Regions from separate parts of the Clostridium sp. genome, predicted to be linked through region 1. Evidence: a T-box and tRNA genes for the amino acid it is inferred to sense, from the RefSeq annotation. Region 1 holds a T-box; the other regions hold tRNA genes.
What was found. A T-box is a leader RNA that pairs with one kind of tRNA and senses whether it is charged. The one in region 1 lies ahead of alaS (alanine--tRNA ligase), so its partner is inferred to be a tRNA-Ala.
Positions count from the first base shown of each region.

Region 2: it has a tRNA-Ala gene. The T-box ahead of alaS (alanine--tRNA ligase) is inferred to sense a tRNA for this amino acid. The anticodon was not compared.
Region 3: it has a tRNA-Ala gene. The T-box ahead of alaS (alanine--tRNA ligase) is inferred to sense a tRNA for this amino acid. The anticodon was not compared.

Region 1 is NZ_JAKVOI010000001.1:1,507,972-1,512,304, forward strand. Features, by position in the region: gene alaS (alanine--tRNA ligase) at 1-2,142, opposite strand, end outside; T-box leader at 2,200-2,380, opposite strand; gene LKE46_RS07440 (AI-2E family transporter) at 2,464-3,489, opposite strand; gene LKE46_RS07445 (PRC-barrel domain-containing protein) at 3,513-3,950, opposite strand; gene LKE46_RS07450 (RrF2 family transcriptional regulator) at 4,061-4,333, opposite strand, start outside.
Region 2 is NZ_JAKVOI010000001.1:3,151,892-3,156,224, forward strand. Features, by position in the region: gene murD (UDP-N-acetylmuramoyl-L-alanine--D-glutamate ligase) at 1-545, shown strand, start outside; gene LKE46_RS15610 (hypothetical protein) at 643-1,083, opposite strand; gene LKE46_RS15615 (recombinase family protein) at 1,099-1,701, opposite strand; rRNA gene rrf (5S ribosomal RNA) at 2,152-2,268, shown strand; tRNA gene LKE46_RS15625 (tRNA-Ile) at 2,279-2,355, shown strand; tRNA gene LKE46_RS15630 (tRNA-Ala) at 2,359-2,434, shown strand; rRNA gene LKE46_RS15635 (16S ribosomal RNA) at 2,853-4,333, shown strand, end outside.
Region 3 is NZ_JAKVOI010000001.1:2,980,974-2,985,306, forward strand. Features, by position in the region: gene LKE46_RS14670 (UPF0182 family protein) at 1-538, opposite strand, end outside; gene LKE46_RS14675 (transcription repressor NadR) at 566-1,081, opposite strand; gene LKE46_RS14680 (HDIG domain-containing metalloprotein) at 1,187-1,690, opposite strand; tRNA gene LKE46_RS14685 (tRNA-Ala) at 1,785-1,860, opposite strand; tRNA gene LKE46_RS14690 (tRNA-Ile) at 1,864-1,940, opposite strand; rRNA gene rrf (5S ribosomal RNA) at 1,950-2,066, opposite strand; gene LKE46_RS14700 (hypothetical protein) at 2,130-2,294, opposite strand; rRNA gene LKE46_RS14705 (23S ribosomal RNA) at 2,287-4,333, opposite strand, start outside.

The DNA.
Region 1 (4,333 bases):
ATCATCTTTTTCCTGGATATATTCAAGGGCATATTTTCCTGTAACTGCCTCTATTCTTCTTATACCCGCAGCTATTCCCGTTTCATACACTATTTTGAAAAGTCCTATTTCCCCTGAATTTGTGGCATGAGTTCCTCCACAGAGTTCTCTACTGAAATCTCCTACCGAAACAACTCTTACTTTATCTTCATATTTACTGTCAAACAGTGCAACAGCACCACTTTGCTTTGCCTCTTCCAGATTCATTATTTCCGTTTTGACATCTGATGCACTCATTACAACCTCATTAACCATTTTCTCTATTTTAACAAGCTGCTCATGGTTTACAGACTCAAAGTGATTAAAATCAAATCTCAATCTTCTGTCATCAACATAGGAACCCGACTGATGAACATGTTTCCCAAGTACTCTTCTAAGTGCCTCATCAAGAATGTGGGTTGCGGTATGATTCTTTCTTATATTGTCCCTTCTAGTCTTATCTACATTTAAATTAACCCTGCCATTCACACGGACCTCACCTGATAGTACATTTACAAAATGGAGTATTTTCCCTGCCACATTGTTTTTACAATCCAGAACTTCACATTTGAATCCATCACTGTATATTATTCCCCTGTCTCCTACCTGTCCTCCCATTTCTGCATAGAAAGGAGTAGCTTCGGTTACTATTACACCTCTATCTCCCTTTTTTAGACTTTCTACCAGTTTTTCGTCTTTTACGAGGACACTTATGTTCGATTCCAGGCTTAAAGTATCATATCCCTCGAATTTCGTATTGATATCAAGAGGTATTTTATCTAAAATGGTGTCATCTGCTCCCATATAATTTGTATGTTCCCTTGCAGATCTTGCCCTTTCCTTCTGCTTTTCCATCTCTCTCTGAAAAGTTTTCAGAACTACAGTCATATTATTTTTTTCGAGTATTTCCTTTGTAAGCTCTATCGGAAACCCATAGGTATCATACAGCTTAAAGGCCTTTTCACCTGAAAGTTCCCTTATTTTGTCCTTTTTCATATCATCTATGAAAGAGTTCAGTATGGTCATTCCGCTGTCTATTGTTTCATTGAATCTCTCTTCTTCAATTCTTATAATTTTCTCAATATAGTCCTGTTTGCCTTTCAATTCAGGATATCCTTTAATTGAGTTCCGTACTACTGCATCAACCAGTTTCCACAAAAAGGTTCTGTCTATATTCAAAGCCCTGCCGTGCACGGCAGCTCTTCTGAGAAGCCTTCTCAAAACATATCCCCTCCCTTCGTTTGACGGCAGTATTTCATCACTTATCATAAAAGCAATGCTCCTTATGTGATCGGTTATTACCCTCAACGATACATCGCTGTCACCATCTTTTCCATAATCGATATTTGCAATTCTGCACACTTCATTCAATATATTCCATATTGTATCCACTTCAAATATACTGTCCTTTCCCTGCATTACCGTTGCCATTCTTTCAAGTCCCATTCCTGTATCTATATTGGGGTTGGGCAGTTTATTGTATTTTCCACTCTCATCCTTGTCAAATTGTGTAAAAACAAGGTTCCATAATTCAACTATCTTGTCTTCATCTCCTGCTTTTACAAATTCTTGGGAACTGTTTATATTTAATCCGACCTTGTCAAAGTGAATTTCAGAACATGGTCCGCATGGTCCTTCTCCGTGTTCCCAGAAATTATCCTCTTTGCCAAGTCTGAATATTCTGGATGGATCCATATCTGTTTTCTTTGTCCATATGTCATAAGCTTCATCATCATCCAGATAAATGGTAACATACAGTCTGTCTTTAGGCAGCTTCATAACCTCTGTTACAAACTCCCATGCCCACGGTATTACCTCGGATTTAAAATAATCTCCAAAAGAAAAATTACCCAGCATTTCAAAAAATGTACCGTGTCTCGAAGTCTTTCCTACATTTTCAATATCGCCAGTTCTTATACATTTCTGACATGTTGTAACCCTTCTTCGAGGTGGGACCTGAAGCCCGGTAAAATACGGCTTGAGAGGTGCCATTCCTGCATTTATGAGAAGAAGGCTCTTGTCATGATTGGGAACAAGAGAAAAACTCGGCAGTCTCAAATGTCCCTTGCCTTCAAAAAAATTCAAATACATTTCTCTTATTTCATTCAATCCTAAATTTTTCATTATATGTATCTCTCCTTTTCTTGTTAAAAACGGTATAAAACAAAAAAGCCAACATCCCAAAGGGACGAAAGCCTATTCCGTGGTACCACCCTAATTACATAAACCAGAATCCAATTTATGTCTCTTAATACTCCAAGAACTCCTGGATAGCTTCGATATATCCTGACAAGAAGTTTTCACCTACCACTTCCTCTCTCAATGAAAAAATAGATCTACTTATTCCAATCATTATCCTGATTTATTCAATTACTATAGAATTATAAATAAAATACTCCCTACTGTCAATACACTAATCCCATGTATGCGCGGAAAATATATATTTTAGAATATATAGTAACTCAGATCCTTATAGATTATTTTTACCACAACACCCAGAGGCACTGCAGCAACCATGCCTATAAAGCCTGCCATTCCACCTCCTATGAGAAGAAGTACAATTACTGTAAGGGGATGCATGCTTATACTGTCTGCCGTTATTTTAGGGGATAATATGTTTCCTTCCAGCTGCTGGAGTACATACAACCATATTGCAACTTCAACTGCAGTCTTTGGAGAATTCATGAAAGCCACAAAAATGGCAGGAAGTGCTCCAAATATTGGGCCGAAATAAGGTATTATATTAAAAAATGCATTTATTATAGAAAGTACTATTGGAAAATCCACTTTCAATAGTACAAGTATTATAAATGTAACTATTCCCACAACCAGACTTAAAATCAACTGACTTACTATGTATCTGCCAAGTATTTTATCTATATGACAGCTTATCTTATATACTGCATTTCTGCTCCTTATAGGGAAAAGATTCAATATCCCGTGTTCTATCTGCTTTCCATCCACCAGAAAATAATATACTATAATAGGTACTATAACAGCATATATGAGCATGCTGCTCATATTTATTATAAATTCATATATTTTCCCGGATATTTTCATAGTCATATCGTGCATCCTATAGTACATATTATCCGTAAAAGTATGGAGTATTCCACTATTTTCATCAGGTTTGAGACTGGCATATATATTGTTTATCAGATCCTGTATACTGTTCAGGGTATTTTTTACATTTAGATTTTCCCTGAATAAATATGGTATGAAAACCATAAAGCCTCCAACTAATATGGCTGCTATGCCAGCTATAAGCAAAAGAGCCGATATGGACTCACCAGCTCCTGAATCCAGAAGTTTCATATAAAAAGGTTTCAAAACATACGTTATTAAAAAAGATATGACGAATAAGTAGATGAGTTCCCTAAGTATAGAAACTTTCATGACAAATATAATTACCAGAATTGCTGCCAGAAATACCGTACCATACTTTAATATTTTATCTTTTTTAATCTCCATCTCAATTTTCCTCTTTATCAATTTTAAATTTTCATATACAAAATATTTTTCTCTCCAAGTATAAGATTCTTTGACGGCAGTACTTTTCTCCCATGCACAATATCATATACAAATCCTCTTGAGATGACAAAGGCTCTTATGATAAAACTTTTCTCATAGAATATCATATCCTCCAGATTGCCCATTATGTTTCCTGTTTTGTCCACAACATCTATAGTCCGTATATCATTGAATTTAAGATCCTGTGCCCTATTTGATTCAGATGCAATAATAACAGGGAAAAGGCTCACTGTATTTTCCAGATACACGCTGGCATCCTTTTTCAATATACTATTTGAAACTACATTAAATCCTTTTATTGATTTTGAGTTGAAATCCACCAGTAAATCTCCCACAAAGCCCATGCTTTTTCCATCAATTCCTATAACTTCCGAAAAAATAAAATCTCTTACTCTGTACAAGCTATCACCTTTTTCAGTTAATCATTACAATTGTATAAATAGTTTTTCCATATAAATAAAAAAATATAACCCTAAAAGAAAAAATTCTTTAAAGGTTACATTATTGAAAATCATACTTTTTTAAGTACCTTCTTGTTATTCATATTTTTATAGTCATCTACAATATCCTGCAATGTTGTCGATTCCATGACGCTATCTATACTGTCCCTGATTTTCGACCATAAAAGCCTCGTTGCACAACAGTCGATATTATCGCAGGAATTTCCCTTCGTATCATCTATACATTCAGATATTTCTACAGGTCCTTCAAGTATTCCCATAATATCACCTATCGTTATATCCTCAGGGTGTCTGCTAAGCATATATCCTCCCTGGGCTCCCCT
Region 2 (4,333 bases), 1.6 Mb from region 1:
TAATGGGAATGCATAATGTATCTAACTTGTTAGCTGCTTTTTGTGCTGTAAAAGATGATGCAGGTATTGACAGTATGAGAAAGATTGCCACTACTTTTAAAGGCGTGGAGCATAGATGTGAATTTATAAGAAGTCTGCATGGCGTTAAGTATTACAATGATTCAATAGCATCAAGTCCTACGAGAACCCTTGCAGGTCTCAAAGCTTTTAAAAAACCGGTTATACTTATAGCTGGCGGATATGACAAAAAAATTCCTTTTGATATACTTGCAGAAGAAGGGTATTCTAAAATAAAGACACTTATTCTGCTTGGGGCTACAAAAAATAAAATCAAGGCTGCATTTGAAAATCTACAGGCATCAAAAAATGTTCATGTTCCAATTGTTGAAGTTGATTCGCTTGAGGAAGCCGTCTTGAAAGCTGCAGAAATAGCTGCAGACGGAGATATTGTTACCCTTTCTCCTGCATGTGCTAGTTTTGATATGTTTGAGAATTTTGAAACACGGGGAAATAAGTTTAAAGATTTGGTGAAAGATTTAAAATAGAGTTAAATTTTTCATGTATGCGGATTGACTTTGTAAAAGTAATAATCTGCATATATGAAGAGTATTTTTATACAACCGTTAATTTAAAACTGTTTGCTTATTTTTCTGTTGAGATAGTACCTGGTTTCAAAAATGGTGGAAGTTCCTTAGCTGCATTCAGGTCAAATATCATGGCCTTATCCTTAGGGTGCCAAACTCCGGTAATATGATAGCGGTTTTTCTCTTGCCACTGTTCACACATGACGCCGCATATCATCCTGCGAATGGCACTGAAAGATGTGGCAATCGCATGTTTTTGCTCTCCTTTGGGTTTAGAAAAGCGAATGGTATGTTCGTTACCCACCTTGCAGGCTTTTATTGCAAATGCCTTTTTCTTGACATCAATCATAGGTATTATGTACTGAGGATATCCCATATCTTCAATACACTTAAGAGTAAAAGTAATACCGTTTTTTGTGATGTGTACGTCGGGAGTACCAGTAACGCAGACATCAATAACCTCAAAAGAAAAGTCCTCAAAATTCATTTCATCAATCATGTTATTATTCCTTTCCTATATCAATTTTTTAAGTACCTGAGTAATTTCTTTTTTGTTCCAGTTTGGATTAATATAAATAAATCCTCGTAAAGCACCTGTTTTCATTCGCTTTATAAAAATGCCAATATCCGGTTTCTCAGTCAGCTTTCTTGAAAAGTGGCATTCTTTGAGTGATTTCTGCACTGTCAGCCATTGGGTTTTCGGTATAATGGCTGGAATACCACCCTTTAAAAGATATTGAGGCCGTTGGCCTGTATTTCTCATCTTTTTATGCGTAAAGCAATCAACAGTAAATGTCTTTTGCATCAAAACATCACCGCAGTATTTCTCGTTCTTTAAAATACGAAGAATGCTGCTGCTTTTCCACATAGGTTTTCCAAGTACAGTAGGAATACAGGCATCTGTAAGGGCTTGCGCGATCTCACGAGCGTTAGAACCGCCTATATAGCTGTTATAAATATAGCGGATAATATTTGCTCCTTCCTCCACAACTATAATTTGCCCAAGATGGTCTTTACCAAAACCAAGAAGGTTGTGAGTAGGAATAATGGGTATGCCTTTTTTGAAGCGCTCAATGATGGACCATGTGACAGCAGCGCTTTTTTTGTTCGCTTTCACCCTGCGCCACTAAACTCATGACACCAAGGGTAAATTCATTTTTGTTTTCAAGTGTATTGAGGTTTTCAGCCTCAAAGAGGATAGCAATCTTACAGTTGATATGGACACTCATATTTTAGCGTGATAAATAGAGTTATTTTACAAATTTATAAAATTGTATAAAAATGAGTAGAATAGTTCAATAGTCTGATATAATGAATTTGCTACAAAACAATAATCAAACGTATTTTATTATTTATGATTTATTATAGCAGACTGTCATATTAAAATAAAAGAAAATATTAAACTTTTCAAATAAAACTTTAAAGAGAGTACCACGATTTATTTATAAATTTATTACATAGATGGGTCCATGCTTTTATCGTGAAGATATATGAAAAAAGTATTGACAGCCCCCAAAAAAGAAAGTATAATATGAAACTGTAGTAAAGAGGAAAAACCATGAAATCATCTGGTGATAATTATGTGAAGGTAACACCCCTTTCCATTTCGAACAGGCAAGTTAAGCTTCATTGTGCTGAGAGTACTGCAGGAGAAGTCCTGTGGCAGGGTAAGTAATTGCCGGGTAATATATAATGGATCTTTAGCTCAGTTGGTTAGAGCAACCGGCTCATAACCGGTAGGTCTGGGGTTCGAGTCCCTGAAGGTCCACCATATGGGGGTATAGCTCAGCTGGGAGAGCATCTGCCTTGCACGCAGAGGGTCAAGAGTTCGAATCTCTTTATCTCCACCAGGAAAGCCATGAATCGTTTATGATTATGGCTTTTTTTATAATAGAATATGATAACAACTATTCCCGGTGTATCATTATATGATAAATGTAGAAATATGGAGATTTATATAGAAAATAGAGAATACATTGGTGTATATTTATATTTAATCATGGAACAGTTTGTTTATTGATGATAGAATATCACTTGTTGTTTTGAGAATATATCGTAGAAATTAACTGTTATATAAAGAATTGTGTTGATTAGTATTGACATGTTTAGTATAATGTGTTAATATAAACGAGTTGTTGAAGTGAACAACATGATCCTTGAAAATTAAACAGAATAGAAACAAGTGAAAACTTGAAGAAATAAACCAGCAATTTTTTTGAGCTGCAGAGATGCAGTAAAGTAAAACAGTAATGAGTAGAGACAAACTTTTAAATTGAGAGTTTGATCCTGGCTCAGGACGAACGCTGGCGGCGTGCCTAACACATGCAAGTCGAGCGAAGGAACCCCTTCGGGGGAGACTTAGCGGCGGACGGGTGAGTAACACGTGGGTAACCTGCCTCAAAGAGGGGGATAGCCTCCCGAAAGGGAGATTAATACCGCATAAGACCTGAATTCGCATGAATTCAGGATAAAAGGAGAAATCCGCTTTGAGATGGACCCGCGGCGCATTAGCTAGTTGGTGGGGTAGAAGCCTACCAAGGCAACGATGCGTAGCCGACCTGAGAGGGTGATCGGCCACATTGGAACTGAGATACGGTCCAGACTCCTACGGGAGGCAGCAGTGGGGAATATTGCACAATGGGCGAAAGCCTGATGCAGCAACGCCGCGTGAGTGATGAAGGTCTTCGGATTGTAAAGCTCTGTCTTCTGGGACGATAATGACGGTACCAGAAGAGGAAGCCACGGCTAACTACGTGCCAGCAGCCGCGGTAATACGTAGGTGGCGAGCGTTGTCCGGAATTACTGGGCGTAAAGGGTGCGTAGGCGGATGTTTAAGTGAGATGTGAAATACCCGGGCTTAACCTGGGAGCTGCATTTCAAACTGGATATCTGGAGTGCAGGAGAGGAGAACGGAATTCCTAGTGTAGCGGTGAAATGCGTAGAGATTAGGAAGAACACCAGTGGCGAAGGCGGTTCTCTGGACTGTAACTGACGCTGAGGCACGAAAGCGTGGGTAGCAAACAGGATTAGATACCCTGGTAGTCCACGCCGTAAACGATGAGTACTAGGTGTAGGAGGTATCGACCCCTTCTGTGCCGCAGTAAACACAATAAGTACTCCGCCTGGGAAGTACGATCGCAAGATTAAAACTCAAAGGAATTGACGGGGGCCCGCACAAGCAGCGGAGCATGTGGTTTAATTCGAAGCAACGCGAAGAACCTTACCTGGACTTGACATCCCCTGAATAGCCTGGAGACAGGCGAAGCCTTTCGGGGCAGGGAGACAGGTGGTGCATGGTTGTCGTCAGCTCGTGTCGTGAGATGTTAGGTTAAGTCCTGCAACGAGCGCAACCCTTGTTGTTAGTTGCTAACATGAAAGATGAGCACTCTAACGAGACTGCCGCGGTTAACGCGGAGGAAGGTGGGGATGACGTCAAATCATCATGCCCCTTATGTCCAGGGCGACACACGTGCTACAATGGGCAGAACAGAGAGAAGCAAGACCGTGAGGAGGAGCCAAACTCAAAAACTGCTCTCAGTTCGGATTGCAGGCTGAAACCCGCCTGCATGAAGCTGGAGTTGCTAGTAATCGCGAATCAGCATGTCGCGGTGAATACGTTCCCGGGCCTTGTACACACCGCCCGTCACACCATGAGAGCTGGCAACACCCGAAGTCCGTAGTCTAACTTAGGAGGACGCGGCCGAAGGTGGGGTTAGTGATTGGGGTGAAGTCGTAACAAGGTAGCCGTA
Region 3 (4,333 bases), 1.5 Mb from region 1:
TAAGACTTAGACCCATATAAATGAAGAAAGTTAAAATTCCAAGAAAAATAAGCAAACTTACTAAAGCACTGTATATTGATTGTATAAGTGGTAATCTAAATATATAAAATGATATATCTAAATGTAAAATTGGATCCTTTATGTTAAAAGGAACTGAATGTGTAAATTGCAAAATTCTATACCAATAAATGGATGAAAAAAAATAAGAAATAAAAAGAGAAACTATAATATTGAAAACTATAACTATTCTTTTCTGAATAATATCCTTATTCTTATTTACCTCAATAACTTTTTTATATTTCATTATACTTAATCTTATACTCTTGTAATAAAACCATATACATAAAAAACATATTATAAAAGACGGTATCATTAATTTTAATGTAGCTTTTATTTGTGTAAAGTAAATAGACAAATACCCTACTTCTTTAAACCACTCAATATTTATTATGAAATTTACAATTCTATCTAAAAATGCTGTAACTAATGCCAAAACTGCAAATATAATTATAAAGCTTGTAATTCCTTTTCTTTTCATAGATAATCACCTCTTTTAAATTTTATTTTAGTTGGAAATTAAATAATTTTTCTTTTTCAACTCTCTCCTTATATTATCTATAATAAAAGAATTTTCTGCAGAAATAGTATGAAGATGTATTCCTCCTGTCAATACTAAAAGAGGTTCTGATTTTGTCTCTCTAACCTTAGAAATAAAATTTTTAACATCATATATGGATTTTATCATAAGCATTCCCTTAATTTCACCATATATAGAATGTTCTATTATAACATCTTCAACAACTCCACCAAATTTAACTATAGTTGTCAATTCATCTTCCATTTCATCTGATTTATGTAAAACTGCAATTACCTGCTTGATTCTGTTGTGTTCACTTTTAGGAATTAAATATCCTTCTGGTGTTGCTATAATATCCTTACCCTCCGCCCTCAAAATAGCTATATCTTTAACTATAACCTGTCTTGTAACTCCAAGTTTTTCTGCTAAAACATGTCCCTTTTGAGGTTTATTATTACTTTTCAATATATTTTCTATATGTGTCCTTCTTTCTTCAGAATTCATAATTGCCTCCATTATCATATTTATAATTATATCATAAAGCTCAAAAAATTCCTTGTAAATTTACCATAAATTTACCACAAATCTTTTTTACAATTAGAATTTTATTTAATTATTATTATCACAATACTTAAGTATATCAAGATCGCTATTATGGTATGTATTTTTATTATCATGATTCTTTACCAGATAAATTAAATATTTATCGCAACCAATTTTGTTCAATAAATCAGCACCTAATGTAGCATGATGATAATATATTCCTATTTTAGAAATCTTAGATACATTACAGATTTTTTCCATTTTACCTCTTGTTAGCTTGTCTAGTAGAACCAATATAGATTTATCAATAATATTCAGTCTTTTATATATCTTACCTATATCATGCAAAAGTGCAGCTTTTATAAGTAACCCGGAATTTATATTTCTTTCAATGCACATTTTTTCTACACTATAAGCAACTTTAACAGAATGTTTTTGTTCGGAAATTGATAATCTATTAAATAACTTTAATTCTTTATCATTTAAAATATGATTTAAAAAAAACAAATCATATTCATCTAAATTAGAACTTAAATTCCAGTAAAACTGTTTTAATCTATAAAAAAACACTTTTACCCCTCTTTTTATATTTTATTTTGAACTTATTATATCATAATATAAAGATAATTTAAAAAGCGACTAACAATTTTATTGTTAGTCGCTTTGGTGGAGATAAAGAGATTCGAACTCTTGACCCTCTGCGTGCAAGGCAGATGCTCTCCCAGCTGAGCTATACCCCCATATGGTGGACCTTCAGGGACTCGAACCCCAGACCTACCGGTTATGAGCCGGTTGCTCTAACCAACTGAGCTAAAGATCCTAATTTAAAACCCGGCAGCAACCTACCCTGCCACAGGGCTTCCCCTGCAGTACTCTCGGCACAATGAAGCTTAACCATCCTGTTCGGAATGGGAAGGGGTGTTACCTTCACGTCATAACCACCAGATATTTGACATAAATCATTATCAGCTTCATATCTCTGCGTCAAAGTTCTCACTGCGGTGCTCATTTACGTAAGTAAATTCCGCTCCTCCTTCAAGCTTTTCCTTGATCTATTCGCTGCTAATAATTTATTTACTGTAAACTCTACAGCAAATATTGAAAACATGTGTATTCCATATGGAATACTGCTCTGTTCCCTGAAAATTGCACAGTAAGATGAATGTTTGGTCAAGCCCTCGACCTATTAGTATCAGTCAGCTGAACATGTTGCCATGCTTACACCCCTGACCTATCAACCTCGTGTTCTCCGAGGGGTCTTACCAGCTTACGCTGTGGGAAATCTAATCTTGAGGTGGGCTTCACGCTTAGATGCTTTCAGCGTTTATCCCTTCCCGACATAGCTACCCAGCCATGCTCCTGGCGGAACAACTGGTACACCAGAGGTCAGTCCATCCCGGTCCTCTCGTACTAAGGACAGCTCCTCTCAAATTTCCTGCGCCCGCGACGGATAGGGACCGAACTGTCTCACGACGTTCTGAACCCAGCTCGCGTGCCGCTTTAATGGGCGAACAGCCCAACCCTTGGGACCTACTTCAGCCCCAGGATGCGACGAGCCGACATCGAGGTGCCAAACCTCCCCGTCGATGTGAACTCTTGGGGGAGATCAGCCTGTTATCCCCGAGGTAGCTTTTATCCGTTGAGCGATGGCCCTCCCACGAGGTACCACCGGATCACTAAGCCCGACTTTCGTCCCTGCTCCACCTGTATGTGTCGCAGTCAGGCTCCCTTCTGCCTTTGCACTCTTCGAAGGATTTCCGACCCTTCTGAGGGAACCTTTGGGCGCCTCCGTTACTTTTTAGGAGGCGACCGCCCCAGTCAAACTGCCTGCCTAACAATGTCCCGTGACCAGTTTCATGGCCGCCGGTTAGAATTCCAGTACTGTCAGGGTGGTATCCCAACGTTGGCTCCGCCAGGGCTGGCGCCCCGGTTTCCATGCCTCCCACCTATCCTGTACAGACAATACCGAAACTCAATGCTAAACTGCAGTAAAGCTCTACGGGGTCTTTCCGTCCAATCGCGGGTAGCAAGCATCTTCACTTGCACTACAATTTCGCCGGATTTGTTGTCGAGACAGTGCTCAAATCATTACGCCATTCGTGCGGGTCGGAACTTACCCGACAAGGAATTTCGCTACCTTAGGACCGTTATAGTTACGGCCGCCGTTTACTGGGGCTTAAGTTCATACCTTCGCTTGCGCTTAGTATTCCCCTTAACCTTCCAGCACCGGGCAGGCGTCAGCCCCTATACTTCAGCTTTCGCTTTAGCAGAGACCTGTGTTTTTGATAAACAGTTGCTTGAGCCTATTCTCTGCGGCCCCTTTCGGGGCACTCCTTATCCCTAAGTTACGGAGTTAATTTGCCTAGTTCCTTAACAACAATTCTTCCGATGGTCTTAGGATTCTCTCCTCACCTACCTGTGTCGGTTTGCGGTACGGGCACAAACTTGCTCCATAGAGACTTTTCTTGGCAGTGTGAAATCGGATACTTCTCCTTAATTGGATCCCTGTAACACCTCAGCATTAACCGGATGGGTTTTCCTCCCCGGCCTGCCTCAGTGCTTAGACACACATCCAGTAGTGTGCACATCCTATCCTTCTGCGTCATCCCTTCTGTCAAACGCCAGTTTGCGGTATCGGAATATCAACCGATTGTCCATCGCCTACGCCTTTCGGCCTCGGCTTAGGTCCCGACTAACCCTGGGCGGACGAACCTTCCCCAGGAAACCTTAGGTCTTCGACCAATAAGATTCTCACTTATTTCTCGCTACTTATGCCAGCATACTCTCTCCTGTACAGTCCACAGCTCCTTACGGTACTGCTTCTATCCGTACAGGATGCTCCTCTACCACCCTTTCGGGTCCATAGCTTCGGTGGTAAGTTTTAGCCCCGGACATCTTCGGCGCAGGATCTCTCGACTAGTGAGCTGTTACGCACTCTTTGAATGTGTGGCTGCTTCTGAGCCAACATCCTAGTTGTCTTCGAAATCCCACATCCTTTTCCACTTAACTTACACTTTGGGACCTTAGCTGATGATCTGGGCTCTTTCCCTTTTGACCGAGGATCTTATCATTCCCGGTCTGACTGCCGTGATTCAAGTATATGGCATTCGGAGTTTGATAGGGTTCAGTAACTGTTGTCAGCCCCTAGCCCATTCAGTGCTCTACCTCCACTACTCATTCACGACGCTAGCCCTAAAGCTATTTCGAGGAGAA